DNA from 3 places in the Nocardioides dongkuii genome. Region 3 is predicted to be linked to each of the others. Evidence: predicted binding sites of a transcription regulator. Region 3 holds the regulator's gene; each other region holds the start of a gene.
What was found. Region 3 encodes LexA, which represses DNA repair genes until DNA is damaged. Its sites were predicted from a motif close to TCGAACANNTGTTCGA; they were not measured.

Region 1: a site for LexA is predicted at 4,178-4,193, ahead of H4O22_RS20375 (DUF222 domain-containing protein). Genes of this name have one in related genera too.
Region 2: a site for LexA is predicted at 6,034-6,049, ahead of H4O22_RS16390 (HNH endonuclease signature motif containing protein). Genes of this name have one in related genera too.

The regions. Positions count from the first base shown of each region.
Region 1 is NZ_CP059903.1:1,459,903-1,469,612, reverse strand. It holds gene H4O22_RS07160 (zinc-dependent alcohol dehydrogenase) at 1-461, opposite strand, end outside; gene H4O22_RS07155 (Gfo/Idh/MocA family protein) at 458-1,405, opposite strand; gene H4O22_RS07150 (glycosyltransferase family 4 protein) at 1,402-2,634, opposite strand; gene H4O22_RS20380 (HNH endonuclease) at 2,814-3,209, opposite strand; gene H4O22_RS20375 (DUF222 domain-containing protein) at 3,462-4,055, opposite strand; gene H4O22_RS07140 (hypothetical protein) at 4,223-5,014, opposite strand; gene aroF (3-deoxy-7-phosphoheptulonate synthase) at 5,209-6,258, shown strand; gene H4O22_RS07130 (NADase-type glycan-binding domain-containing protein) at 6,258-7,211, shown strand; gene H4O22_RS07125 (PAS domain-containing hybrid sensor histidine kinase/response regulator) at 7,199-8,854, opposite strand; gene H4O22_RS07120 (response regulator transcription factor) at 8,929-9,666, opposite strand.
Region 2 is NZ_CP059903.1:3,393,594-3,403,303, reverse strand. It holds gene H4O22_RS16425 (bifunctional methylenetetrahydrofolate dehydrogenase/methenyltetrahydrofolate cyclohydrolase) at 1-249, shown strand, start outside; gene H4O22_RS20655 (DUF3017 domain-containing protein) at 252-668, shown strand; gene H4O22_RS16415 (AAA family ATPase) at 688-1,239, shown strand; gene H4O22_RS16410 (hypothetical protein) at 1,266-1,835, opposite strand; gene H4O22_RS16405 (homocysteine S-methyltransferase family protein) at 1,965-2,942, shown strand; gene H4O22_RS16400 (class I SAM-dependent methyltransferase) at 2,939-3,595, shown strand; gene H4O22_RS16395 (alpha/beta fold hydrolase) at 3,606-4,652, shown strand; gene H4O22_RS16390 (HNH endonuclease signature motif containing protein) at 4,663-6,021, opposite strand; gene H4O22_RS16385 (malate dehydrogenase) at 6,204-7,190, opposite strand; gene H4O22_RS16380 (hypothetical protein) at 7,301-7,906, shown strand; gene H4O22_RS16375 (MIP family channel protein) at 7,894-8,895, opposite strand; gene H4O22_RS16370 (NADP-dependent isocitrate dehydrogenase) at 9,072-9,710, shown strand, end outside.
Region 3 is NZ_CP059903.1:905,227-914,936, reverse strand. It holds gene H4O22_RS04360 (ATP-binding protein) at 1-636, opposite strand, end outside; gene H4O22_RS04355 (hypothetical protein) at 700-1,077, shown strand; gene H4O22_RS04350 (IS110 family RNA-guided transposase) at 1,410-2,489, shown strand; gene H4O22_RS04345 (LysM peptidoglycan-binding domain-containing protein) at 2,856-3,182, opposite strand; gene lexA (transcriptional repressor LexA) at 3,441-4,157, shown strand; gene H4O22_RS04335 (MXAN_6640 family putative metalloprotease) at 4,210-5,823, shown strand; gene H4O22_RS04330 (ATP-dependent DNA helicase) at 5,931-7,952, opposite strand; gene H4O22_RS04325 (alpha/beta fold hydrolase) at 8,019-8,948, shown strand; gene H4O22_RS04320 (ROK family protein) at 8,945-9,710, opposite strand, start outside.

The DNA.
Region 1 (9,710 bases), 550 kb from region 3:
GCCGCGGCGTGGAGCAGGCCGTTGGCGCAGATCGGCCCCATCTGCGCGAGGTAGATCCCGAGCACCGGGTCGACGTCCTCCGGCACCGGCACGAGCACGTCGGCCGGGCCGAGCACGTGCTCGGAGCGGTGGCCGTACGCCGCGCCGACGAGCGAGCCCACGGCGACGTCGTCGCGGCGGGTCTCGACCACCTCGCCGACCTCCATGTAGCCCATGGCGCGCACCGGGAAGCTGCGCGAGGCTCGCCCCGGGACGAAGACGCCGAGGTCGGGGTCGCGGTAGGACGTGAAGCCGGGGTCGGTGCCCTTCACGTAGGCCAGCTCGGTGCCGGCGGACAGCCCGCTCCAGCGGGTGACCACCCGGACGCCGCCGTCCTCGACCTCGGGCAGCTCGAGCTCGAAGAACGCCGGCTCGAAGGGGGCGCGGACCCCCAGCGAGCGGCAGGTGCGGGCGGCGGTCACGACGCGGGCCGCTCGGCGGCGCAGGCGAGCGCGTGGGTGCGCAGCGCCTCGGCGTACGGGCTGCGGACGTCGTCGCCCCTCCCGGCGACCGCGTCGAGGAACGCCCGGTCCTCGGCGGCGATCGGGTCCTGGAGGCTCCGCTCGGAGACCGACCCGGCCGCGGTGGTGACGGTCAGCCGGTGGTCGACGATGGCGGCCTCGGTGAGCTCGAGCGCGTAGCCCTCCCCCACCAGGTGCAGGCCGACGCGGTGGCGCGAGGGCAGCACCCGCGCCGACGACACGCCGCCGACCGCCCCGGAGCGGAAGCGGAGCGAGACCGTGGAGGCCAGCGGCACGTGCTCGTCGTCCTCGGCGGGCACGTGGGCGGCGACCACCTCGCTCACCTCGCCGACCAGCAGCCGGGCCAGGTCGAGCACGTGGGTGGTCTGCTCGACCAGCTGTCCGCCCGACCGGTCCCGGTCGACCCACCACGGCACCGGCGGGGTCCCGTCGAGCCAGAAGCCGCTGACCAGGACCGGCGGCCGGTCCGCGACGAGCTCGCGGGCCCGGTCGACCAGGTCGAGGTAGCGCCAGTGGTAGCCGACCGCCGTCGTCAGCCCGGCGTCCTCGATCAGCAGCGCGAGGCGCTCCGCGGTGGCGAGGTCGTGGGCCAGGGGCTTCTCGACGAAGAACGGGAGGCCGCGCCGTACGGCCGTCTCCTCCAGCACGCCGTGCGCGAAGGGCGGGACGCAGAACCAGACCGCGTCGAGGTCCTCGGTGTCCATCAGCGTCTGGCCGTCGGCGTAGGACCGGGCGTCGTGCTCGGCGGCCACCGCCACGGCCCGGGGCGCCACGGCGTCGGCCACCGCCACGATGTCGACGTCGTCGAACGCCGACAGCGCGGCCAGGTGCTTGCCGGCGATGAACCCGGTGCCGACGCACCCCACCCGCAGCCGCTGGGTCACGGCAGCACCGCAGCGTTCGCGAGCACCTCGTCGTACACGGCAGCCGTGTTCTGCGCCATCCTCGTCGCCGTGAAGCGGGTCAGGTAGCGGCGCTGCCCGGACGCTCCCATCCGTCGGCGCAGGAGCGGGTCGCTCAGCACGTCGTCCAGGGCCTCGGCGAGCGCCGGTGGCCGTCCCGGCGGCACCAGGAGTCCGGTCACGCCGTCCTCGACCGCCTCGGAGGTGCCGATCACCCGGGTGCCGACGACCGGCAGCCCGGCCTCCATCGCCTCGAGCGCGGCGAGGGGCATGCCCTCGTGCCGCGAGGGCAGCACGAACACGTCGGCGGCGTCGAGCAGCTCGCGTGCGTCGGTGCGGTGGCCGACGAAACGCACGGCGTGCTCGACCCCGAGGCGCTCGGCCTGGGCCTGCAGCGTGGCTCGGAGGTGACCGTCCCCGATCAGGAGCACGGCCAGGTCGGGGAACCGCCGGACCAGCGCCGGCACCGCGTCGACCAGGTCGCGCTGGCCCTTCATCACCGTGAGCCGGCCGACGGTCAGCACGACCGGCTGCTCCGGACGGAGCCCGAGCTCTCGGCGCGCCGCGTCGCGGCCGGGCGACCAGGCGCGGGGTTGGACGCCGTTCGGGACGGTGGTGATCCGGTCGGCGGGGACGCCGATCTTCTCGTACGTCGCGCTCTGGCGGCGCGACACCATGATCACCCGGTCCACGGGCTCGAGCGCGGTGAGCGCCAGGGCCCGCTTGCGGCGGTTGTGCACGAGCCAGGGCAGGTGCAGCGTCTGCACGACGGCCGGCACGCGCATCGCCCTCGCCGTCCGGGCGGCGTCCCAGTTCTCCCGACCCGTGCCGACGTGCAGGTGGAAGACCTCGGTGGGGTGACGCCGCAGGTCGTCGGCGATGGCCGCCGCGAACCCGGGATCCCGGGGGTGCGGCAGGCGGGCGAGCCGCGCCCCGCGGCGCTCCATCGGGGCGAACATGCGCTCCGCCTTGTCGTTGGCCCAGTACATGAGGGTCACCCGGCGGCCCTCGCGCAGGTACTCCTCGGCCAGGCACACCATGTGCGCGCCCATCCCCGAGGGATCCGCGGAGGGTGTGTACAGGTCGACCGACGGCAGACCGCCGGACCCGGCGCTGCTGGCTCCGTCGCCGTCGCCGTCGAGCGGGTCCACCCGCACAGGCGAGTCCCAGGTCGTCACTCCGAGAGCGCTCTCGTCCACGAACTTGGTCACGCACACCTCCTCCTCCGCGCCGCACACGGGTGCGGGGCGGTACCCGGAGGATCGCGTCCCATGCGACGCGGGAGCGTCGGGGCGCCCAGCTAGCTGGCCCCGAGCGGTGTCCATCAGAGTACGGGCGGTAGCCAGCCACGGCTGCTTCCTCGGGATCGACTGCGCCTGAGGGCGCGGTCTCAGACGGCGAGGACGAGCTCGAGGAGTCGTTGCTCTCGGGTCGTGAGGGTGTGGATCTGCATCGCGGGTCGGGGTAGGTCGGGTGCGGTCGAGGTGACCCGGTGCCCGGTGGGGGTGGTGGTGGTGACCCGATGTCGACTGGATTCTGCGTCGAATGGATCGGGTGGGTCGGTGGTGGCGGTCCAGCCGGGGGCTTGCTTGGTGTGGTTGCACTGCTCGCACAGCCCCTGACCGTTGACCTCGGTGGTGGGACCACCGGCGGCCCAGTCCTCGACGTGGTCGTGGTGGCGGACGGGGGCGTCGCACCAGGGGGTGCGGCAGGACTGGTCCCGCAGGTCCAGGAACAACCTGAGCCCGGCGGGGAAGGTCCGGGCGACCGACTCCAGGGCGGTCAACTGGCCGGTGGTGGGTGAGACGTAGAGCTTGCGCAGCGTGGCGAGGGCCTGCTCGGCCGCGCTCGCGGTGAGCTCGCGGGCCAGCGCGGCCGGGATCGGTCCATGGCCCCCAGCCAGGCGGGGTCGGTGCCCCGGCGATCAGGGTCTGGTCGGAGAGGTCATGTTGACCGCGACCGGCACCGCCTCGGCGGTGTCCTGGCCGGTGACCCGGACCACCAGGGTGTCGGCCATGATCTGTCCCGGGTGCGGGGGTCACCCTGGCGCGGAGCCGGTCGGCGTGGCGCCCAGGCACGCCCAGACCGCGATCCCCTGCGCGGCTGGGAGCAGTGCGGTGACCTGCGACATCGTCTCCGGCACTGGGCGGACGCTGACCCGGCGCTCGGAGACCTCGCGGCGGGCCCGGTCGACCACGGCGCGGGGGTCCAGGGTGTAGCCGATCTTCTTGGCCTCCGCGACCAATCGCCGGTCCCCCCACCCCTCGGCGGTGGCCGGGTCGGCGAACAGGCGGGTGTCCACGGCGGCGCGGTCCTCGCGGGACAGGCAGGCGGTCTCCCGCGCCACCAGGGTGGCCCGCCACTCGGAGAGCACCCCGGCCTCCATCGCGGCCAGCGCGTGCGGCATCTCGTGGACCAGGACCTTCGCGAGCCCGAGGTGGGTGCCGCCGCGGTGCGGGGACTCCCGCCGGGCCAGCGCGACCTGGCCGGCCACCCCACGGCCCCGCTGGTCGGCCGGGACTCCGCGGTGGGTCTGCTCCTCGCACTGGGAGACGTCCAGGTCCACGCTCAGCCGGGCCTGGGCGGCGCACAGTTGCGCCTTGAGGTCCTCACAAGCCCGGATCCGATCCACCCGCTCGCGTCGCTCAACCCGGGCTCGACCAGCCCGGCCGCCCAGGACGCCACCCGGTCCGCGCCGGGCACACCGGTGCCGTCGGCGAGCGGTGCGGGGGTCGGGGACATGTCCCGATTCTATCGAACGTCTGTTCGAACAGCAATAGGTTGTCCCCAACCAACTGGTCAGACTTTCGCGTGCCGGCTGTCCGTCGTGTCCCATGCGCTGGCACGGAACTCCTTGAACCTGGTGAGCGCATCGCGCCCGGCGTGCTTGCTGACCGGATCGCCGTCGAGCTGGGCCAGCCACGTCACGAGACGGCGCCCGGAGACGAACTCGATGCCGTCAACCACGGCGCCCTCCGGGACCTCGTGCTGCGCAGCGCCCCAGAGGACGACCACGGGACGGACGACGAGGGGGTTCGTGCGTGCCCGGTGCCGCGACCCTCGGGTGCTCGCCAGCACCGACTTGCTCACCCCCTCGGCACGGATCTTGGCGCGCCGTGCGTCGCGCGCCATGTCCACGGTCTGCTGTGGATCGGTGCTGGTACGCCACTTGGAGTCGATGGTGACGAGGCCGCCGCGCCGCGTGACGACGAGATGGTCGAGGTCCCCGGCCTTGAGGTTGATGCTGTCCACCCAGCCCCAGATGAGGCCCTTGCGCTTCGCCCGACGCAGCTCGTCCCGGGTGTTCTCCTCGCCCCAGGCGCCGCGCAGGTGCTGGAGCGCATGGCGGTCCTGGGCGATGAACGCGACGTACAGCATCTGGACGCAGGCGGCGACCACGCCGGCGTGGACGGCGCCGAGCAGGTACCACCGGAACGGTGTCATCTGACCAGTCGTCAGCAGCACCGTGGCCAGACCCAGCCCGCCGAGGAGCCCCAGACACACAACGGAGAGGAACACCGCGTTCCGCGTGATCCAGGCTCTCCGTCGCTGCCGGAGGACGCGGCGCGAGTACGGGCGGAACTTCGTCACGCCTCACCGTTCGGCCGGCCGACGTCGCACTTGATGAAGATCCGAGGATCGCCGACTCGGCGCCCCCCCCCCCCCCCCCCCCCCCCCCCCCAACCGGAACACAAGCGCCGACTCGGCGTACCCCTCCGCGACAGCACGATCCGCAGGCCGGATAACCCTCGCCGCACGCGAGCGGGTGGCCTAGCGTCACGGACATGGTCGTGGTCATGTCCCCCGACGCCACCGACGAGGACATCGCGAACGTCGTCGCCCGCGTCGAGGGCGTGGGCGGGGAGGCCTTCGTCTCCCAGGGCGTCGTCCGCACGATCATCGGGCTGGTGGGCGACATCGACTCCTTCCACCACCTCAACCTGCGGACCCTGCGCGGCGTGGCCGACGTGCACCGCATCTCCGACCCGTACAAGCTCGTCAGCCGCCAGCACCACCCGGTCCGCTCGACGGTGTGGGTGGGCCCGGCGGGCCACCGGGTGCCGATCGGCCCCGACACCTTCACGCTCCTGGCCGGCCCGTGCGCGGTGGAGACCGCGGAGCAGACGCTCGAGTCGGCCCGGATGGCGCGGTCGGCCGGCGCGACCATCCTGCGCGGCGGCGTGTTCACGTCGCGCACCTCGCCGTACGCCTTCCAGGGGCTGGGCCTGGCCGGGCTGGAGATCCTCGTCAGCGTCGGGAAGGCGACCGGGATGCCGATCGTGACGGAGGTCGTGGACCCCCGCGACGTCGCGGTCGTCGCGGAGCACGCCGACATGCTGCAGGTCAGCACCCGCGACATGACCAGCGTCGGGCTGCTCCAGGGCGTCGGCGACGCCGGCAAGCCGGTGCTGCTCGAGCGCGGCACGACCGCGACGATCGAGGAGTGGCTGATGGCGGCCGAGTACGTCGCCCAGCGTGGCAACCTCGACGTGGTCCTGTGCGAGCGCGGCGTCCGGACCTTCGAGACCGCGACCCGCACCACCCTCGACCTCTCGGCGGTGCCGGTGGTGCAGGCGACCAGCCACCTGCCGGTCATCGTCGACCCCTCGCACGCCACCGGGCGCAAGGACCTGGTCGTCCCGCTGTCCCGCGCTGCGATCGCGGTCGGCGCGGATGGCATCATCGTCGACGTGCACCCCGACCCCGAGACCGCGCTCTGCGACGGCGCGCAGGCCCTCCCCGGCACCGAGCTGCGCGAGCTGGCCCAGGCCGTGCGCCGGCTGCCGCCGATGCTGGGCCGGGCCGACGCGAGCACCCTGGTCCGCAGCTCCTGATGAACGACGAGAACCCGGACGACTGGCGCACCGGCACCGCCGAGCGCCCCGCCGTACGCCCGCCGCCCCCGCCGCCCCCGCCGCCGTTCCCGCCGGCGCCGTCGTCCGCGCGGTTCCCGCTGTACGCCGACGAGGCTGTGCCCCCGCCCGCACCGACTCCGGCACCCACCCCTGCCGCCACCCCGCCCGCGCACCGGCACCGGCGGGGCGGGCGCCCGGGCCTGGTGGTCGCGCTCGCGACCGGCGCGGTGCTGCTCGCGGTCGCGCTCGGCGGCGGCGTCCTGCTGCTGGCGGACGACGACGGCGACGACGACGAGGGCAGCGAGCGGCGGACCCCGCCCTCGACCTCGTCGGCGCAGGAGCTGCAGCGGACCGAGCAGCCCACGGCACCCGCGACGCCCGCGCGGCCGGAGAAGCCCCAGAAGCCGGCGAAGACCAAGGAGCCGAGGCAGCAGCCCGAGGACGTCGCCCCGCTCGCGAGCGCCGACGTGCCGGCGACCGCACCGGAGAGCACCGACCTGGACGGCGGCACGACCCGCTACACCGCGGACCGGATGCTCGACGGCGACCCCACCACCGCCTGGCGGATGCCGGGCGACGGCACCGGCAGCGAGATCACCTTCACGCTCCCCGAGCCGACCCGGCTGCGGTCGGTCGGCCTGGTCAACGGCTACGCCAAGACCGCGACGGGCGCGGGTGACGGGGTGCTCGACTGGTACTCCGGGAACCGCCGCGTGCTGGCCGTCGAGTGGGTGCTCGACGACGGCACCACCGTGCCGCAGGAGCTGGCGGAGGGCCGGGCGCTGCAGACCGTGCGGGTCGGCGGGGCCACGACCTCGACGGTGGTGCTCCGCCTGCTGGAGGTGAGCACCCCCGGGACCGGTCCGGCGCGGCGCGACTTCACCGCCGTCAGCGAGGTCACCCTGGTCGGGACCCCGGCTCAGGTCGGCTGACGCTCCGGCACCCGGGCCAGGGCGGCGCCCAGCGCGTCGAGCGCGACCGGCTTGCTGAGGTAGTCGTCCAGGCCCGCGTCGAGGAACCGCTCGCGGTCCCCGCCGAGCGCGTTGGCGGTGAGCGCGACGAGCCAGGGCCGCCGTCCCGGCCCGGCGCCGCCGTCGGCGGCGCGGATCAGGCGGGCCGCGGTCAGCCCGTCCATCAGCGGCATCTCGATGTCCATGAGCACGACGTCGTACGCCGTGGCGCGGGTCGCGTCGACGGCCTGGTGCCCGTTGACCGCGACGGTCGGCACGATGCCGAGCCGGTCGAGCATCCGGGTCACCACCTTGCGGTTGACCGGGTCGTCCTCGACCACGAGGACGCTGAGCCCGTCCACCTCGGGGAGGTCCAGGGGCTCGTCGAGGACCGACGGCGCGAGGACGGAGCGCTCGTGGGCGATCCGCACCTCGACCCGCGTGCCGCGGCCGACCTCGGAGGTCAGCGCGATCGTGCCGCCCATGGCCTCGACCAGGCCGCGGGAGATCGCCAGCCCGAGCCCGGTGCCGCCGTGCTCGCGCGTGGTTGAGGCGTCCCCGCGCGCAAAGGACGAGAACAGCGCCGGGATCCGGTCGTCGGGGATGCCGATGCCGGTGTCGGTGACCGTGACCCGCAGCTCGGTGCGGCCGTCGCCGAGGTCCTCGGCGTCGCAGCGCAGCTCGACCGAGCCCGCCTCGGTGAACTTCACGGCGTTGCCGACGACGTTGACGAGCACCTGGCGCCACCGGGAGGTGTCGCCGCGGAGCGAGTCGGGGAGGTCGTCGGCGCAGACCAGCCGCAGGGCGACACCCCGGCGGGCCGCGACCGGGGCGAACCTCGCGACCGTCTCGTCGAGGAGCCCGCGCACCGAGAACGGCTCGTCGGCGTAGGAGATCCGGCCCGACTCGAGCGCGGAGTAGTCCAGGACGTCGTTGAGGAGCGCGAGCAGGTGGCCGCCGCTGTGGTGCGCGGTCCGGACGAAGTCGCGCTGGTCCTCGTCGAGGTCGGTGCGCAGGAGCAGGTCGGTGAGCCCCAGCACCGCGTTGAGCGGCGTCCGGATCTCGTGGCTCATCGTGGCCAGGAAGGCGGCCTGCTCCTCCGCGGCCAGCTCGGCGGTGCGCCGGGCCGCCTCGTGCAGCTGGGCCACCTCGTGCCGCTCGGTCAGGTCGGTGAGCACCGCGAAGTAGCCCTCGACGGCGCCCCCGGAGCCGTGCACCGGCGAGGCGCCGAGCGCCACCCAGGACTCGCGCCCGTCGGCGGCGTACAGCGCCAGCTCGACCCGGACGTGCTCCTCGCCCGCCATGCAGGCGTGCAGGTGGCGGACGGTGTCCGGGTCGGTCGCGGGGCCGTCGAGGAACTCCATGGCGTCGCGGCCCCGCACGTCAGCCAGCAGCCAGCCGGAGGACCGCTCGAAGGCCTTGTTGGCCCAGACGATCCGGCCCTCGGGGTCGGTCGCGATCAGCGCGCTGTCGGTCGCGCGCACCACGCGGGAGTAGAACGACAGCTCGTCGTTCACCGCCCGGAGCTCGCGCACCGCGCGCTCACGCTGGCGGAGCAGGACGACGACCAGGACGCCCGCCACCAGCGCGGCGACGAGCGGCACGCCGGGCATCAGGTCGGACACGTCCTCCACCGTGGCAGGGCTGCCGCAAGTCGGCCCCAAGGGACCGTGTGGATTCCGGCAAGACCGGGTGGGGCCTAGTCGCCGGACTCGAGGCGGTAGCCGATGCCCCGGACGGTGACGATCGGGTCGGGCGCGCCGGGGGCCTTGCGCAGCTTGCGGCGCAGGTTGCCGATGTGCACGTCGACGACCCGCAGGTCGCCGTGCGCGTGGCCCCAGACGTCCTCGAGCAGCTCGCGGCGGGCGAAGACCCGGCGGGGCGCGCCGGCCAGCGCCCGGAGCAGGTCGAACTCGATCCGGGTCAGCGGCAGCGGGTGGCCGCCGATGCTGACCTCGCGGGCGGCGACGTCGAGGACGATCCCGCAGGCGGTCCGCACCTCCGAGGCGCGCGGGGCGCGCGGACGGCGGCGCACGGCGCCGATCCGGGCGGCCAGCTCGGCCGGGGAGTACGGCTTGGTGACGTAGTCGTCGGCCCCGAGCCGGAAGCCGATCACCTTCTCGACCTCGGTGTCGTGGGCGGTCACGATCAGCACGTAGGCGTCGCTGAAGGTCCGCAGCTGGCGGACGACCTCGAAGCCGTCCATGCCGGGCAGCGCCACGTCGAGGAGCAGGAGGTCGTAGTCGTGCACCCGGGCGATGTCGATCGCCCGCTCCCCCGACTTCGCGATGTGCACCTCGAACCCCTCCCGCTCCAGGATCCGCGCCGAGATCCGGACGAACTCCTCGGCGTCCTCGACGACGAGGGCCGTCGGCCGGTTGGCGGGCGCGCGACGGGACCGGTCGGCGGCATGCTCGAGGGAGTGCGCGGCGGTCATGCCGGGGTCATCGGCACGTACCCCCCTCCGTATGAGGGCTCCGG
Region 2 (9,710 bases), 1.7 Mb from region 3:
GCCGCGGCCGGCGTACCCGGGATCATCAGGGGCGACATGGTCAAGCCCGGCGCCGCCGTCCTCGACGTCGGCGTCTCGCGGGTCGACGGCAAGATCGCCGGTGACGTCGCCCCCGAGGTCTGGGACGTCGCCGGCTGGGTGTCGCCGAACCCCGGCGGCGTGGGCCCGATGACCCGCGCGATGCTGCTCTCCAACATCGTCACGATGGCCGAGGTCTCGGCCTCGGCCCCGGCTGGGGCCACGAGCTGACGGTGAGCCTGTCCGAGTCCGACCGCGAGCCCGATCCCGATCCCGACCCCGGATCGGGGAAGAGCCCTGTCCCCACCGAGGAGGAGGTCGCCGCCGAGCTGGAGCGCATCGATGCGCTCGAGGCCGCCGAGGACGCCGAGCGGCGCTACCCCTCCACGATCGGGGGTGCGTTCTACCTCGTCGTCCTGGCCGCCACCGCCATCGGTATCGCGATGGCGGCGAGCGGCAGCTGGCGGGCCGGCATCCAGGTGATCGCCGGCGCGCTGATCCTCGCGGCCGCGCTGCGCCTGGTGCTGCCGCGCCGGGACGCCGGGATGCTCGCCGTACGGCACCGCTTCTTCGACTGCCTGCTGCTCGCCGGCGTCGGCGGGGCGCTGATCTTCCTGGCCCAGACGATCCCCGACCAGCCCGGGTTCTGACCGGACCCGCTGCGCGCCGATGACCCGCCTCATCCACCTCAACGGTCCGCCGGGCATCGGCAAGTCGACCCTCGCCCGGCGCTACGTGGACGAGCACCCCGGTGTGCTCAACTGCGACATCGACGTGCTGCGGACGCTGATCGGCGGCTGGGCCGACGACTTCGCGGGGGCCGGCGCGCTGGTCCGTCCGGCCGCCCTCGCGATGATCGAGGCCTACCTCCGCAGCGGGCACGACGTCGTCCTGCCGCAGATGCTGGTCAACCCCGACGAGCTGGCCCGGTTCGAGGCCTGCGCGGCCCGCGCCGGCGCCGAGCTCGTGGAACGGTTCCTCATGGACGACGTGCAGGGCTCGGTCGCCCGGTTCGGTCGCCGTGGGGGCTCCGGCCCGAGCGACGCCTGGCACGACCAGGTGCGGGCGATCGTGGCCGCCCAGGGCGGGGACGAGGTCCTCGAGCGCTACCACGCCGGGCTGCACCGGCTGCTCGCCACCCGGCCGGACGCACGGGTCGTCGTCAGCGTCGAGGGTGCGGTCGACGCGACGTACGAGGAGCTCCTGGCGTCGCTGGCGTAGGCGCGGGCTCAGGGCGCTCAGAGCGCTCAGGCCGACCGGCGACGGCGTACGACGAGTGCCGCGGCGAGCAGGACGCCCGCTGCGCCGACGCCTCCTCCGACCCGAGGCAGCACGGAGGCCTCGGCGGGCGGCGTCGCCTCGCCCTGGTCCTGGAGCGCGTCCTCGGCCACCGGGGCCCGGGGGTGGTCCGGGCGATGGGGTCTAGCATCGGTCCTCCGGCCCTGGCTCTGGCCCAGCGGCCACGCGCTGCAGGCGCCGGTCACGCCGTTGCCGTCCGAGGCGAACACCCAGGTCTCGGGCGAGGAGTACCCGTCCGCGATCGCGTCGCCGTCCTCCGCCCACGACGTCCACTCCTCGGCATGCACCTCGAGCCAGACCTGCTCCTCGACGGGTCCGCCCTTCCAGATCTCGTCGACCTCGACGAGGACGTGGCTGTCCCGGGCGTCGATGATCCGTCCTGCGTACACCTGCTTCGAGTCGGCGACCACCGCCGAGACGTCGACGCACGACAGCGCGGAAGCCGGGGGAGCGAGCGCCACGGGTGCGGCGACCGCGGCGGTGAGAGCGGCGGTCGCGAGCGACGGCTGGATCCTCATGCCTCAGGGACGTGCGCGAGGGTGAGACGGTTCCGGCGCCGCCGAGGACCGGATGGCCGGAACCGGCCATCCGGAGGTGGCCGAATCGAGCGATGCCACAAGACCGGTCGTCGCGATCTCATGGTCGGCATGACCCAGAACCCGATGACGATCCTGAGCGACCGCCCGTTCCTGACGGACGCCGGCCTGGAGACCAGCCTGATCTACGACGACCAGCTCGAGCTTCCCGACTTCGCCGCCTTCACGCTCCTGGCGACCCCTCAGGGGCGGGGCACGCTGCTCGACTACTACCAGCGATACGTGCAGATCGCCGCCGACCACCAGCTCGGCCTGGTGCTCGAGACGGCCACGTGGCGTGCGAGCCCGGACTGGGTGGCCCGGCGGGGCCTCGCGGCCGACGAGGTCACCCGCCTCAACCGGCTGGCGGTGGAGCTCCTGACCGAGCTGCGGGAGCAGAGCCCCACAGCGTCCGGCACCCCGATCGTCGTCAGCGGCTGCGTCGGTCCTCGTCTGGACGGCTACGCGCCCGGGCGGGCGCTCACCGCCACCGAGGCACGGGACTACCACGGGGGACAGGTGGTCGCGCTCGCCGACGCTGGCGCGGACCTGGTCTCCGCGATCACGATGACCTCGGCGGACGAGGCCATCGGCATCGTCGACGCGTGCCGCGCCCTCGGCGTACCCGTCGTGATCTCCTTCACCGTCGAGACCGACGGCCGCCTGCCCGACGGGATGCCGCTCGACCGGGCGGTCCAGGTGGTCGACCAGGCCACCGACGGCTACCCCGCCTACTTCATGGTCAACTGCGCCCATCCCGAGCACTTCGACTCCGCCATCAGTGCGGACGGGGTGGGGATCCGGCGCATCCGGGGGATCCGGTGCAACGCTTCCCGGCTCAGCCACGCGGAGCTCGACGAGGCGGACGAGCTCGATCCCGGGGACCCCGCAGAGCTGGCCGCCCAGTACCTCGCGCTCCAGCGGGCCAACCCGCGGCTCACGATCATGGGCGGCTGCTGCGGCACCAACCACGAGCACCTGGCCGCGCTCGCCGACGCACTCACCGCTGCTCGGGCAGCGACGAGCGACGACGTGGCGGCACCGCGATGAGCGAGGTGCTGGACCGGTGGTTCACCCGGTGGTACCCGCTGCTCATGTCGATCTCCGAGCGAGGCGGCCAGGCCGACGTACGGGCGGCGCAGCTCGGGCGTGCCGTCGGACGGACCCTGGAGGTCGGCGTCGGCAGCGGTCTCTCCCTGCCCCACTACGGCAGCGCCGTCACCGAGCTGGTGCTGGTCGAGCCGGACCGGAACTTCCGCACGACGCTGCGCCGGACCCTCGAGACCGTGGGCGCGACCCGTCCGACCACGGTGCTCGACGCCGACGTCGAGCGCCTCCCCTTCGAGGACGCCAGCTTCGACACCGTCACTGCGTCCTTCACGTTCTGCTCGGTACGGCGTCCTGACGTCGGCCTCGCTGAGCTTCACCGGGTGCTGCGACCGGGAGGCCGGTTCCTCTTCCACGAACACGTCCGCGGCCACGGACTTCGTGCGCGGGTCCAGGACCTGCTCGCCCCGCTGCAGGCAGCTCTCTCGGGCGGGTGCCGCCCCGACCGTGACTTCGCGGGCACCGTGCGCGCCTCGGCGTTCCGGATCGACGAGCTGGTCCCCGACAGGATGCCGCGAGCCTTCCCGACCGTCTCGCCGGTCGTCCACGGCGTCGCGTCGCGCACGACCGAGGACGCTGCCGGCGAGCGGTCCTAGACTCGACTGCGTGCCCGACGAGGACCAAGTCGTCCGCTACTCGACCGTTGAGGGTCGCTCGGTCGCGTGGGCCTCGGTCGGCACCGGTCCGCCGCTGCTCGTCGGCGGGTGGTGGTCCGGCCACCTGGGCCTGGACTGGAAGGACCACCGGTTCCGCCGCTTCGTGAGCGCCCTGGCGACGCAGCACCGGATCATCAGGTACGACCGCCCGGGCTGCGGGCTCTCCGACCGATCCGGTCCATCCCCGGCTTCTCGGGAGGACGAGGTGGCTGTCCTCGCGGGGCTCGTGGAGGCCATCGGGCTCGAGTCCCTGTCGCTGTTCGGCGCGAGCTCGGGGGCGGTCGTCGCCGCCGGCTTCGCGGCGGCCGAGCCGAGCCGGGTCGATCGTCTGGTGGTGTACGGCGGCTACGCGCACGGGGCGGACATCGCCTCCCCGGCGGCACGCGAGCTCACCATCGACGTCGTACGGCGCCACTGGGGCCTGGGATCGCGCGTCCTCGCCGACCTGTTCATGCCGGGCGCGACGGCTGCGGAGAGGGCCGGCTTCGCCGCGTTCCAGAGACAGGCCGCGACTCCCGAGGCGGCAGCGGCCGAGCTCGCGCTGGCCTACCGGCTCGACGCGCGAGATGCGCTCCGCACGCTCACCCTGCCCACCCTGGTGCTGCACCGCCGCGCGGACCGAGCCATCCCGTTCGCGCTGGGACAGGACGTGGCCTCCCTGGTCCGCGGGGCGCGCCTCGTCGAGCTCCAGGGGGACGAGCACTTCCCCTGGCGTGGTGACTCGCGCGCGGTCACCGACGCGACGGCCGGGTTCCTGGCGGGCCGCGATCCTCGCCCGGCCGCTGCGCCGGCGGGTGGCCCCGCAGCGAGCACCCTGTCTCCGCGCGAGGCGGAGGTGCTCCGGCTGGTCGCTGCGGGGCACACCGACGCCCAGATCGCGCGGGAGCTCACGCTCAGTGCCCACACCGTGCACCGGCACGTCTCGAACATCCGGACCAAGCTCGGGGTGCCCTCGAGAGCTGCCGCAGCCGCCTGGGCGGCGCGGCAGAACCTGTAGGCACCCCGCGTCAGACGGCGAGGACGAGCTCGAGGAGTCGTTTCTCCCGGCGGGTGAGGGTGTGGATCTGCACCGCGGGTCGGGGGAGGTCGGGTGCGGTCGAGGTGACCTGGTGTCCGGTCGGGGTGGTGGTGGTGACCCGATGTCGACTGGATCCCGCATCGAATGGATCGGGTGGGTCGGTGGTGGTGGTCCAGCCGGGGGCCTGCTTGGTGTGGTTGCACTGCTCGCACAGCCCTTGACCGTTGATCCCGGTCGTGGGACCACCTACGGCCCAGTCCTCGATGTGGTCGTGGTGGCGCACGGGGGCGTCGCACCAGGGGGTGCGGCAGGACTGGTCGCGCAGGTCCAGGAACAACCCGAGCCCGGCGGGGAAGGTGCGGGCGACCGACTCCAGGGCGGTGAGCTGGCCGGTGGTGGGTGAGACGTAGAGCTTGCGCAGCGTGGCCAGGGCCTGCTCGGTCGCGGTCGCGGTGAGCTCGCGGGCCAGGGCGGCGGGGATCGGGCCATGGCCCCCCAGCCAGGCGGGGTCGGTGCCCCCGGCGATCAGGGTCTGGTCGGAGAGGGTCATGTTGACCGCGACCGGCACCGCCTCGGCGGTGTCCTGGCCGGTGACTCGGACCACCAGGGTGTCGGCCATGATCTGTCCGCGGGTGCGGGGGTCACCCTGGGCGCGGAGCCGGTCGGCGTGGGCGCCCAGGCACGCCCAGACCGCGATCCCCTGCGCGGCTGGGAGCAGTGCGGTGACCTGCGACATCGTCTCCGGCACTGGGCGGACGCTGACCCGGCGCTCGGAGACCTCGCGGCGGGCCCGGTCGACCACGGCGCGGGGGTCCAGGGTGTAGCCGATCTTCTTGGCCTCCGCGACCAATCGCCGGTCCCCCCACCCCTCGGCGGTGGCCGGGTCGGCGAACAGGCGGGTGTCCACGGCGGCGCGGTCCTCGCGGGACAGGCAGGCGGTCTCCCGCGCCACCAGGGTGGCCCGCCACTCGGAGAGCACCCCGGCCTCCATCGCGGCCAGCGCGTGCGGCATCTCGTGGACCAGGACCTTCGCGAGCCCGAGGTGGGTGCCGCCGCGGTGCGGGGACTCCCGCCGGGCCAGCGCGACCTGGCCGGCCACCCCACGGCCCCGCTGGTCGGCCGGGACTCCGCGGTGGGTCTGCTCCTCGCACTGGGAGACGTCCAGGTCCACGCTCAGCCGGGCCTGGGCGGCGCACAGTTGCGCCTTGAGGTCCTCACAAGCCCGGATCCGATCCACCCGCTCGGCGTCGCTCAACCCGGGCTCGACCAGGCCGGCCGCCCAGGACGCCACCCGGTCCGCGCCGGGCACGCCGGTGCCGTCGACGAGCGGGTGGGGGGTTCGGGACATGCCCCGATTCTATCGAACACGCGTTCGAACAGCAACGAATTGTCCCCAGCACTTTCCCAACTCGTATGACGCAAGGAGGCCCGGACGTACGGCCCCGCGAACACAAGCGCCGACTCGGCGTACGAACGACACCGGCCCGCCGCCCCCGGGAGGAGGACGACGGGCCGGGGTGCGGGGGTGCGTCAGATGAGACCGAGCTCGGTGACCGCGCTGCGCTCGTCGGCGAGCTCGGCGGTGGAGGCGTCGATGCGCGCGCGGGAGAAGTCGTCGATGGCGAGGCCCTCGACGATGGTCCAGTCGCCGTCCTTGGTGATGACGGGGAAGGAGGAGACCAGGCCCTCGGGGACGCCGTACGAGCCGTCGGAGGCGACCGCCATCGAGACCCAGTCGTTCTCGGCGGAGCCGAAGAGCCAGTCGCGGGCCGCGTCGATGGTGGCGGAGGCGGCGGAGGCCGCCGAGGAGGAGCCGCGGGCCTCGATGATCGCCGCGCCGCGCTTGGCGACGGTCGGGATGAACGTGGACTCGATCCAGTCCTGGTCGCCCACGACCTCGGCGGCGTTGCGGCCGCCGATCTCGGCGTGGAAGAGGTCGGGGTACTGGGTCGCGGAGTGGTTGCCCCAGATCGTCATCTTGGAGATGTCGGTGACCGCGGCGCCGGTCTTGGCGGCCAGCTGCGAGATCGCCCGGTTGTGGTCCAGGCGGGTCAGCGCGGAGAACCGCTCGCGCGGGATGTCGGGGGCGTTGGTCATCGCGATCAGCGCGTTGGTGTTGGCGGGGTTGCCGGTGACGCCGACGCGGACGTCGTCGGCGGCGACCTTGTTCAGCGCCTTGCCCTGGGCGGTGAAGATCGCGCCGTTGGCCGAGAGCAGGTCGCCGCGCTCCATGCCGGGGCCGCGCGGGCGGGCGCCGACGAGCAGGGCGAGGTTGACGCCGTCGAAGATCTTCTCCGGGTCGTCGCCGATCTCGACGCCGGCGAGGTTCGGGAACGCGCAGTCGTCGAGCTCCATGACGACGCCCTCGAGAGCCTTCAGAGCCGGGGTGATCTCCAGCAAGCGCAGCTCGATCGGGCGGTCACCCGCCAGGGCTCCGCTCGCGAGGCGGAACAGGAGGCTGTAGCCGATCTGGCCGGCGGCGCCGGTGACGGCGACCTTCAAGGGGGTGGGGCTCACGACGACTCCTAGTCGGGTCCGGGAAAGAAGGGGCTCTTCCGCCTGCCGACGCTAGCAGCGGGACACCGCCCCCCGGCACGAGGGTTCGCGCCGTGGGGGATGCTTCCCCCATGCGCCCAGGAGTACGCCGGACGGTCGTCGCGCTCGCACTCCTCGCGCTGTCGGCGTCCACCACAGGCTGCGCCGCGGACCCGGATCCGAGCCCGCCCGCGGGCGTCGACGGGCTGACTGTGCCGAGCCCGTCCCCGGACCCGGACGACTTCGACGCGGCCGGCGGCGGCGTGGACAACCCGTGGCTGGCGCTGGACCCGGGGTCGACCACGACGCTGGAGGGGACCGACGGCGCGGTCACGCTGGCGGTCGCCGAGGACCCCACCACGGTCGGGGGGATCGAGGCCACGGAGGTCACGTTCACCGACCCGCGGGGGAGCACCACCGCCCTGCTCGCCCAGGACGACGACGGCAACGTCTGGCGCCTCGGCGACACGGGGGCGGAGGCCGGCCTGGTCATGGCCGCCACCCCGCGCCTTGGCGACGGCTACGGGACGACGTACGCCGGGGGCGCGGTCGACGCGCGCGCCGAGGTCACGGACCTCGAGGGGGACACCCTCGAGGTGCGGTGGACCGACCGCGCCGGGACCGACGCCCTCGCGACCTTCGAGAAGGGCACGGGGCTGGTCCGCCTCGAGACCGCGTTCGGGGCCTACGGGCGGTAGTCGTCCGGCGGGCGCACCTGGGTCTGGTCGTCGGGCGGCGGCGCCTGCGGGTCCTCGACCGGAGCGGACTGCTGCTGCTGCTGCTGGGCCGGGATCCACTGCTGCGCGTAGGGGTCCCACTGCCAGCCGTCCTGGATGATCGGCTGGCCGGTCGAGACCTGCTGGTTCCACTGCTCCTGGTACTGGTCGGAGGCGCCGTAGCCCGGCACCGCGGCCGCCTGCGTGGGGCGGCGCAGCCGCAGCCCCGAGCCCGGCACCGGGTCGCCGGCGCGGCCGAAGAGCAGCGGGTAGACCGCTCCGGCGATCGCGGCGCCGACCAGCGGCGCCAGGATGAAGAGCCAGAGCTGGAGGATGGCGTCGACGCCGGCGAAGAGGGCCGGGCCGATGGACCGGGCGGGGTTGACCGAGGTGCCGGTCGCCGGGATCCCGACGAAGTGGATCGCCGCGAGCGTGAGCCCGATGACGAGCGGGGCGAAGGCGGGGTGCTCGTTGCGCGCGTCGGTCACCCCGAGGATGACGAGGACGAAGATCGCGGTCATCAGCATCTCGAACAGGAACGCCGCCCACGCGGCGTACCCGCTGCCCTCGTCGCCGAAGGAGTTCTGGCCGAGGCCGAACCGGTCGACCTCGTAGCCGTCGTAGCCCTGCAGGAGCAGCAGCAGGACGGCGCCGGCCAGGATCGCGCCGACCAGCTGGGCGGCGACGTAGACCGCCACCTGCCGCCAGGCGATCCGGCCGCTGATGGCCGCGCCCAGGGACACGGCGGGGTTGAAGTGGCCGCCGGAGATCCGCCCGACGGCGTAGGCCATCACCGCGACGGCGAGGCCGAAGGTCAGGCCGATCGAGACGATGTCGAACTCGTCGACGGCGTTGAGGTAGACCACCGACCCGCACCCGAAGAACACGAGCACGAAGGTGCCGATCGCCTCGGCGGCGGCCTGCTGGAAGGTGGTGGGCGCGGGGGGCGCCTCGACGACTGCGTCCGTCATGCGGGCTCCTGGGGTCGGCCTCGTCGGGTCGGTCGGGAACTTCCACTGTAGCCAGCACCCCCGCCGGCGGCGGGGACATTGCCGAGGCTGGTCACGGGTGCAAGGGTGAACCGGACGCACCCACCGGGTATCTTGACGTCGAGAAACTTTCCTCCCAGCACAGGAGTCGTCGCACCATGGCCACCATCATCTACACCCACACCGACGAGGCGCCGCTGCTCGCGACGTACTCGTTCCTGCCGATCATCCAGGCGTACGCCGCGCAGGCAGGCGTGGAGGTGGAGACCCGCGACATCTCGGTGGCCGCGCGCATCCTGGCGCAGTTCGGCCTCGCCGACGACGCGCTCGGCGAGCTCGGCGAGCTGGCCACGAAGCCCGAGGCCAACATCATCAAGCTGCCCAACATCTCCGCCTCCGTCCCGCAGCTCAAGGCCGCGATCAAGGAGCTGCAGGAGCAGGGCTTCGAGATCCCTGACTACCCCGAGGCCCCCTCGACCGACGAGGAGAAGGAGGCCCGGGCCAAGTACGACAAGGTCAAGGGCTCCGCGGTCAACCCGGTCCTGCGCGAGGGCAACTCCGACCGCCGCGCGCCGGCGTCGGTCAAGAACTACGCGAAGAAGCACCCGCACCGCATGGGCGCGTGGAGCGCGGACTCCAAGACCAACGTCGCGACGATGGGCGAGCACGACTTCCGCTCCAACGAGAAGTCGGTCGTGATCCCCTCCGACGACACCCTCACCATCAAGCTGGTCGGCGCCGACGGCACCGAGACCGTCCTCAAGGACGGCATCACGGTGCTCGCGGGCGAGGTCGTC
Region 3 (9,710 bases):
CTCGCTCAGCTCGGCGTCGACGTCCCAGGAGGCGAGCTCGCGGCGCAGGAACCGACGCGCCTCGCGGGCCGCCCGCGGGTCACCGGTGACGACGGTCGTCGCGACCCGCGCCCCCTCCGGCGGGGTGATCAGGTCGTGGCGCACCTCGTCGGGCGCCTCGGGCCGCAGCGCGGTGAGCTCCTCGGCGGTACGGCGCGCGATCGCGGCGAGCTGGCCGGCCTGCCCGTCGTCGAAGGCCTGTCGCTCGGCGTAGTAGACGAGCAGCCCGCCGATCGCGCTGGACGGGCCGGGCAGCGGCACCACCGCGACCGCGACCACGCTCTCGTCGCGCTGGCGCTGCGCGAACTCGGCGTACCTGCGCTCGAGGTCGTCGATCGCCACCAGGAGCGCCCGGCCGGTGCGCACGACGTTGGTGAGCGGGACGTCGTCGTAGGCGTCGATGTGGTCCCACGCGAGCTCGCGGGCGTCGAGGTGGTCGGTGGAGGTGAACTTGAGCCGTCGTCCGCCGCCCTCGGCCAACGCGATCGCGGCGCGTCGCGCACTGGTGAGCGCGGCGAGCTCCACCAGGACCCGGCGCGCGACGTTCTCGACGCCGTCCACGCTGCGGGTCGCGCCCGCACCCCCCACGTCCTCCACGGCGTCAGCCTAGTCCTGCGAGTCCTTCGCTGTCGGGTAGGCGCATCGGACACAATGGCGGCCGTGGCCAGCCAGGGGAAGCGTGCGGGATCGCGACGAGCGGCGCCCAAGCCCCGAACGTTCCGTCCGGAGCTCTTGGCGCTCGCCGTCGGAGTGACGTTGGCGGTCGTCGCGTGGGGCTACCTGGTGTACGCCGCGATCGACTTCGGAGCCTCCGCGCGCGGAGGCGAGACGCAGGCGTGGTGGTTCCTCGGGCTCGCGTCGGCCGGTGCGATCGCGTGCCTGTTCATCGGGCTGATGCTGGTCGCGCGACTGCTGCGCGGGCTGGGGATCACCTCTCCCCCGCCGCCGCGGGCGTCGGTCGGGACGACCGGACCCGACGTCCTGGGCGCCCCGGAGGACCTGCCGCGTCCGCCCGGCGGGCGGCGCGCCGCGCGCTGAGCGGGGTGGTCGAGCAGGGAAGGCGCCCCGCGCCTGACCGTTGTCGAGACTGTGAGTCTTTCCTTGCAGCCCTGATCACTGATGGGCTGTGGGTACGACGGCCGCGGGTGTGACCCCTGTCGAGACTGGCCCTGCGAGTCCTTGGGGACTTAGAGGTGCCTTCCTCGGGACTTGTCCGCTCGTGGTCGTCGGCCCCGGCCCAGGTCGGAGGAGCTGGCCTGATCAGGAGCTTGACCGCCTGGCGTTAGCGGCGCCCGACGTGTCTCATCACAGTCCTGCCGATTCTCCGTCCCGGACCGGAACCACGTCCCCGTCCGGCAAGGAGAGAACGCATGACCAGTCTGACTGACTCGATCGACCTGCGGGAGGTAGTCGACGTCGTCATCGGCGTCGACACCCACGTGCACACCCACTCGGCTGCCGTCGTCGATGCCCGTACCGGTGGAGTGCTCGGTGAGATCACCGTCGAGGCCACCTGCGAGGGCTACGCCGAGCTCATCGAGTTCACCGAGCGTCACGCCGCCCTGCGTGCCTGGGCGATCGAGGGAACCGGCAGCCACGGCGCCGGCCTGACCCGAACCCTCAGCGAGCGCAGCGAGGTCGTCATCGAGCTCGACCGGCCCGTGCGGGCCAAGCGCCGCAACGGCGCGAAGTCCGACCCCCTCGACGCGATCCGCGCCGCCCGCGAGGCCCTAGCCCGACCCCGACTCGGCACCCCACGCACCGGTGGCGACCGCCAAGCCCTGGCCGTCCTGGTCACCGCACGACGCTCCGCGATCCAGGCAGCCGGCGATGCGCAACGGCAACTGTTCGCCCTGATCATCGCCGCCCCCGAACAGATCCGGAGCCGCTTTCGAGGCCAGCAACTGAAAACGATGATCCGCACCGCCGCCGCGATGCGCACCCACACCACCTGGGACCTCGAGACCACCACGACCGTGACCACACTGCGGACCCTGGCCCGCCGCAGCCAACACCTGCAGGCCGAGGCCGACGACTACGAGAAGACCATCACCGCCATCGTGAAGTCATGGCGCCCAGACCTCCTCGACCAACCCGGAATCGGACCGATCACCGCCGCGATCGTGCTGTGCGCCTGGTCCCACCCCGGCCGCATCCACTCCGAAGCAGCCTTCGCGATGCTCGCCGGCGCCGCACCCATCCCCGCCAACTCCGGCCAAACCACCAACCGCTACCGCCTCAACCGCTACGGCGACCGACAACTCAACCGCGCCCTGCACACCATCGCCATCACCCGGCAACGCTGCCACCAACCCACCCGCGACTACACCGCCCGCCGCACCACCGAAGGCAAGAACCCCCGCGAGATCCGCCGATGCCTCAAGCGCTACATCGCCCGCGACCTCTACCGACGCCTCGAGAACCCACCATCACCCCTTGACGCAACATAGGAGCGTCCCCCGCAGCCTGCCACCGCCGTACGCCGGCTCACCGGGTTTCGACAACGCTCACCCGCTAGTGCGGCCTCGCTGCTCAACCCCCGGCGGTGGTCGAGCAGGGAAGGCGCCCCGCGCCTGACCGTTGTCGAGACCCCCGCAGCATCCCCACGACCCCCACCACCGCCGTACGTCGGCTCACCGGGTTTCGACAACGCTCACCCGCTAGCGCGGCTTCGCTGCTCAACCACCGGGTGGGCGCGGATTCGCTGCTCAACCACCGGGAAATGCCGCAGGGGCGGGGCCACCGCTGGCCCCGCCCCTGTCTTCCCCGGCCCGTCAGCCGGGGTCGAGGCGGCTGACGAAGTCTGTGTGTGCGGGCTACTCCGTGGGGACGCGGAGCCGCTGGCCGGCGACGAGCATCGCCGAGTCGAGGGCGTTGAGCCGCTCGATGCGCTGCACCATCTCGCGCGTGTCGCCGTCGCCGCTGGCGTCGGCGGCGATGTCCCAGAGGGTCTCGCCGGTGCCGACGGTGACCACGGTGGTGGGCGCGGCGGCGCCGCTCTCGTTGCTGGCGACCGAGCCGGCCGCGACGAACAGGCCGACGGCGAGCAGGACGGCCATCGACAGCACGAACACCGCCAGCCGGCCGCGCCGGGTCAGGCGCAGGGTCGTGGTGGGAACCATCGGGTGGGTCATCGTGCTCATCGGGACCTCCTGGGGAAGTGGCGGTCAGCCTTGGATCGTGCGGTCGGACTGATGTCTAGTGGGAGCCACCGACAGTCCGTCCGGATCGAACATGTGTACGAGACTAGATCAGGTGTTCGAACAGAATCAAGGGTCCGACGAACATTTGTTCGAACGACACGCCGTTCGAACAAGTGTTTGAAACTGGGGCGGCAGGAGGACTACCGTGGGGCCACGAGCAAGCCGGGCCGTCGACGGCCCAGACGAAAGGCGTCCCGCATGGCCACCAAGAAGAACGTCCGCGAGCTGCCCGACGGGCCGCCCGACGCGACCGGCCTCACCCCCCGCCAGCTGGGCGTGCTCGGCCACATCAAGGACAGCATCGAGAAGCGCGGCTACCCGCCGAGCATGCGTGAGATCGGGCAGGCCGTCGGTCTGACCAGCTCCTCGAGCGTGGCCCACCAGCTGAAGGTCCTGGAGGAGAAGGGGTTCCTCAAGCGCGACCCCAACCGGCCGCGCGCGCTCGAGGTGTTCCTGCCCGAGGTGATGGCGGCCCGCCGCACGCTCAGCAGCGCCGAGGAGTCGTCGTACGACGAGACCGGTGTCGGCGACGCCGCCCCGGTCCCGACCAACGTCCCGCTGCTCGGGCGGATCGCGGCCGGTGGCCCGATCCTGGCCGAGGAGCGCTTCGAGGACGTCTTCCCGCTGCCTAAGCAGCTGGTCGGCGAGGGCGAGCTGTTCCTGCTCGAGGTCTCCGGCGACTCGATGATCGACGCGGCGATCTGCAGCGGTGACTACGTCGTGATCCGGCGCGAGCAGACCGCCGAGAACGGCGACATGGTCGCCGCGCTGCTCGACGGCGAGGCGACGGTCAAGACGTTCCGCCGCAAGGACGGCAAGGTCTGGCTGCTCCCCCACAACGACGCCTACGACCCGATCGACGGCACCCACGCGACGATCCTCGGGAAGGTCACCGCGGTCCTGCGACGAGTCTGAGGTTGTCGGCGCTGCGTGCGAGGATCGACGTCTGCTCGTCGCTCGTTCTCGGATGGAGATCCTCGTGCCCGCTCGTCCCCGCACTCGCACGGCCGCCGTCGTCCTCGGCGCCCTGGCGGTCGCCGCCTCGCTGCTGACGGCGCCCGGCCCCGCGGTCGCGGCGCCGGCGGCGACCGACCCGACGCCGGGTCCTGCGGCCGGCACGGAGGGCGGCACGGAGGCCGCCGCGGTCGAGGTGCTCGAGGAGGCGCGCGACGTGCTCTCCGGCGACCCGCAGGGCCGCGACGCCACGATCGTGCTGCACGACCTGGCGCTCGCGGCCGGCGACCTGCCCGAGGACCGCTTCGGCGAGGCCGACCGGATCCTGGCCCGGCCCACCGACGGCCCGCGCGACCCGCTCGGCAACGGCTACGGCCCCAACGCCGACCCCACCTCGACCTGCGGGGTCGTCTGCGTCCACTGGGCCCGGGCCACCGGCGACGCTCCCGACCTCGCCGACGGTGACGGCGACGGGATCCCCGACCACGTCGAGACCGTGCTGGCCACGCTGACCTCGATCCACGACACCTACGTCCGCGCCGGCTATCGCACGCCGGTGGCCGACGGCAACCGCGGCGGCAACGCCAAGACCGACATCTACCTCGCCGACATCGGCTCCGACGGGCTCTACGGCTACTGCGCGCCCGACGACGAGCCGACCCGGCCCGCGGCGCCCGCCTACTGCGTGCTCGACGACGACTACAGCAGGGCCGAGTTCCCGGCGAACACCCCGCTGGAGAACCTCCAGGTGACCGCGGCGCACGAGTACTTCCACGCCGTCCAGTACGCCTACGACATCTTCGAGGACGGCTGGTTCCTGGAGTCGACCGCGGCCTGGGTCGAGGACGAGCTGTACGACGGGGTCAACGACAACCGGCAGTACCTCCGGCAGAGCCCGCTCGCGCAGCCGTCGCGGTCGATCGACGACGGCTCCGGGATCCGCGTCTACGGCAGCTGGATCTTCTTCCGCTACCTCACCGAGCGCTCCCCCGCCGCCCAGGGCGGGCTGCCCACGATCGTCCGGGACATGTGGCGCAAGGCGGCCGGCAACGCCCGCCGCACCGACCCGCACTCGATGCGGGCCGTCGCCGCGGTGCTGGCCGCGCGCAAGATGAAGCTCCCGCGCACCGTCGCGCGCTTCGCTGCCGCCAACCGCCGGCCGGCCACGGCGTACGACGAGGGCGCGTCGTACCCCGTCGCCGCCTTGGCGGGCGTGCTCCGCGTCGGTCGCCGCGACACCCGCCGCACCACCACCCGGATCGACCACCTGAGCAGCTCGACGGTGCGCGTCCAGCGGCGCGGGTCGATGGGCAAGGCCTGGCGCCTGCGAGTCGCCGTCGACCTCGGGCCGAAGGTGGCCTCGCCCGCCGCGGTGGTCACCGTGCGCACCAAGTCCGGTCGGTTCCAGACCCGGCTGGTCCGTCTCGGCCGGTCCGGACGCGGCGGCGTCACGGTGCCGTTCGGGTCCCGCGCGATCCGCTACGCCGAGGTGACGATGGTCAACGCCAGCCGCCGCTTCGACTGCTTCCAGGGCAGCTACTTCTCCTGCCAGGGGGCGCCCCGCGACGACAACCAGCGGGCGCGGCTCACGGTGTCGACGAAGAAGGCCACCCGCTACAGCAGGTGAGCGTTCGTGCGCCGGACGTCATACGCCCTGGTCGTCATCGCCACCCGTTCGTATGACGTCCCGGCGGGACCCGTGCACACTCACGCCGACTCGGCCTCCAGGGGGCGTCAGCTGGGGTCGGCGGCGAGGCGGGAGAGGGCCTTCCGGACGACGGCGGGGTCGGTGGTGGTCCACATCGGCGGGAGGCTGGACTTGAGGAAGCCTCCGTAGCGGGCGGTCGCGAGCCTCGGGTCGAGGACGGCGACCACGCCGCGGTCGGTGGTGGTGCGGATCAGCCGGCCGGCGCCCTGGGCGAGAAGCAGGGCGGCGTGGGTGGCGGCGACCTGCATGAAGCCGTTGCCGCCGGCCTTGTCGGCGGCCTTCTGGCGCGCGGACATCAGCGGGTCGTCGGGCCGCGGGAACGGGATCCGGTCGATCAGCACCAGCTGGCAGGTCTCGCCCGGCACGTCGAGCCCCTGCCACAGGGAGAGCGTGCCGAACAGGCAGGTGTGCGGGTCCTCGACGAACTGCTTGGCGAGCTCGGGCAGCTGGGCGTCGCCCTGCGCGAGGGTGGTCAGGTGCGGGAGCCGCTCGCGGACCGCCTCCGCTGCGGTCTCGGCCGCGCGCCGGGAGGAGAACAGCCCGAGCGTGCGGCCCTCGGCGGCGTCGACGAGCTCGACGATCTCGTCGAGCTGGGCCGGGCCCAGGCCGTCGCGGCCGGGCGGCGGGAGGTGCCGCGCGACGTAGAGGATCCCCTGCCGGCCGTAGTCGAACGGCGAGCCGACGTCGACGCCGCGCCACGGCAGCGCGGTGCCCTTGGTGTCACCGGCGCCGCTGGCGGAGGCCGACGCGGGCGCCCCCTCGAGCACCCGCTCGGACGGCTTGAGCCCCACGCTGGAGGCGAGGTTGCCGAAGTCGCCGCCCAGCATCAGCGTCGCCGAGGTCATCACGACGGTCTTGTCGGTGAGCAGCTTGTCGCGCATCGTGCCCCAGACCTGGAGCGGCGCCACGCACAGCCGCGGGGGGATCCGGTCGGTGCCCTCGGAGAGCCACAGCACGTCGGCGTCGGAGCCCGCCGCCATCCGCTCGGCGGTCGCGAACACCTCCTGCACCGCGCCGCGGGCCTGGGTGCGGCCGGCGTCGGCGTCGCCGCCCTTCTCGCCCCCGTCGGCCTTGGGGTACGCCGAGAAGCACGCGCGCGCCGCGTCGCGCACCAGGGCCAGCGCGTCCGCGAGGTCGTCGGGCACCCGCTCGAAGCGGCCCGGGGTTGCGTCGCCGATCGCGCCGCGCAGCGCGTCGGCCGCGTCGGCGAGGTCGTCGGCCTCCGAGCCGTCGACGTACCGCTGCGACCGGCGGGCCGCGCGCTCGACCTCGGCGGCCCACAGCTCGTCGGTGGCGGCCTGGGTGACCCGGGCGGTGAGCTCGTGGGCCTCGTCGATGACCACCACGTCGTAGTCGGGGATCATCGGCACCCCCTCGATCGCGTCGATCGCGAGCAGCGAGTGGTTGGTGACCACGAGGTGGGACTTGTGCGCCCGCTCGCGCGCCAGCTCGGCGAAGCACTCCTGGCCGAACGGGCACTTCGCGGCGCCCAGGCACTCGCGGTGGTTGACGCTCACCTGGCGCCACTCGCGGTCGGTGTGCCGCGGCGCGTGGTCGCGCTCGCCGGTGCCGCCGTCCTCGGCCTCCTGCTCGACCCAGGACCGGAGCTCGAGCACCTTGGCGCCCAGCGAGCCCTCGGGCATCTTCACCAGCGCGCCCTGGTCGTCGGGCACGCCCTCGCGCACGCGGTGCAGGCAGGCGTAATTGGAGCGGCCCTTCAGCACGGCGTACGACGTGTCGACGCCGGGCACGCCCTTGACCGCCTCGGCGAGCCGCGGCAGGTCTCGCTCGACCAGCTGGTGCTGCAGGGCGAGGGTCGCGGTGGCGACCACGACCCGCTCGCCGTGGAGCAGGCTGGGCACCAGGTAGCCCAGCGACTTGCCGGTGCCGGTGCCGGCCTGGACGAGCAGGTGCCGGCCGTCGGACATCGCCGCCGCGACCGCCTCCGCCATCGCGACCTGCCCCTCGCGCTCCTGGCCGCCGAGCGCGGAGACGGCAGCCGCGAGCACCTCCGGGACGGTCTGGTCGGGGCGGTCGGCGTCGGGCACCCGAGCACCCTAGACGGCCTCACCGACCATCGGGCGCGGCCGTCCCCAGGCGCCTACGCTGGTGCGGTGGACGACACCTCCGCCGGCGACGGCACGCTGCTGGTGACCACCCCCGACGGACGCGAGCTGGAGGTGCTGGCCGGCGGCGACGCCGGCGGGTTCCCGCTCCTCCTGCACGGCGGTACGCCGACCGCAGCGGTCCGCTACCGGCCCCTCGACGAGGCCGCCGCCCGCCTCGGGCTGCGGCTGGTCACCTACTCCCGGCCCGGGTACGGCGCGTCCACGCCCCGGCCGCCGACGCTCGACGGCCCCCGGGTCGCCGAGGACGTCGCCGACGTGGTCACGATCCTCGACGCCCTCGACCTCGACGAGTTCCTGACCCTCGGCTGGTCCGGCGGCGGCCCCCGGGCGCTGGCCTGCGCGGCGCTGCTCCCCGCCCGGTGCCGGGCCGCGGGCACGCTCGCCGGCGTCGCGCCGTACGACGCCGCGGGCCTGGACTGGTACGCCGGCATGGGCCCGGAGAACATCGAGGACTTCGAGGCGGCGGCGCAGGGCCGGGCGGCGTACGAGGAGCTGCTGGCGCACAGCCTGACGCCGCTCTTCACCGCCACCGCAGACGACGTCGCGGCCGCGTTCGGCGGGGTGCTCACCCCCACGGACGCGGCGGCGATGACCGGCGACTTCGCGGCGTGGACCGCGGAGACGTTCCGCCGGGCCGGCGCGCAGGGCATCGTCGGCGCCGTCGAGGACGGCCTGGCGATCGTCGGCCCGTGGGGCTTCGACCTCGCCGACGTGCGCGTGCCCGTCGCGGTCTGGCAGGGCCGGCAGGACGCGATGGTGCCCTACGAGCACGGTGCCTGGCTCGCCGCGCACGTGCCGGGCGCGGAGGCGCACCTGTTCGAGGACGAGGGGCACGTGACGCTGATCGCGCAGGTCGACGTGGTGCTCGCCGACCTGATCCGGCTCGCGGGGCTCGCCGGCCCCGGCCAGGGCTAGCCGACCGCGGCGGTCGCGTTGTCGATGTACTCCGGCGACAGCACGTGGCCGATCGCCAGCGCCGCGGCGCCGATCACGCCCGCGCGCTCCCCCGCCTGCGACGTCGTGATCCGCAGGTGCTGGGTCGCCAGCGGCAGCGAGCGCTGGTAGACGACCTCGCGGATCCCGGCGAGCAGGCTCTCCCCGGCGTCGGCGAGCGCCCCGCCGACGACGATGGCGGACGGGTTGATCACGTTGACCAGCGTCGCCAGCACCTCGCCGAGGTCGCGGCCGGCCTGCCGGACCGCCTGCACCGCCCGCGGGTCGCCGCTGCGGACGAGGGCGACGACGTCCTGGCCGGCGACCGCCTCGACGCCGACCTCGCGCAGGCCGCGCGCGATCGCGGGACCGGCCGCGATCGCCTCGAGGCAGCCGTGGTTGCCGCAGCGGCAGAGCACCTCGCCGGCGCGGGCGACGGCCACGTGGCCGAGGTCGCCGGCGGTGCCCTGGGCGCCGCGCTGGAGCCTGCCGCCGGAGACGATCCCGGCGCCGATGCCGGTGCTGACCTTGATGAACACCAGGTCGTCGATGTCGGGCAGGTGGGCGTGCTGCTCGCCCAGCGCCATGATGTTCACGTCGTTGTCGACGAGCACCGGGACGTCGAACGCGCGCTGCAGGTGGCCGGGCACGTCGTACCCGTCCCAGCCGGGCATGATCGGCGGGTTGATCGCCCGGCCGGTCGAGTGCTCCACCGGGCCGGGCAGACCGACGCCGATGGCCGCC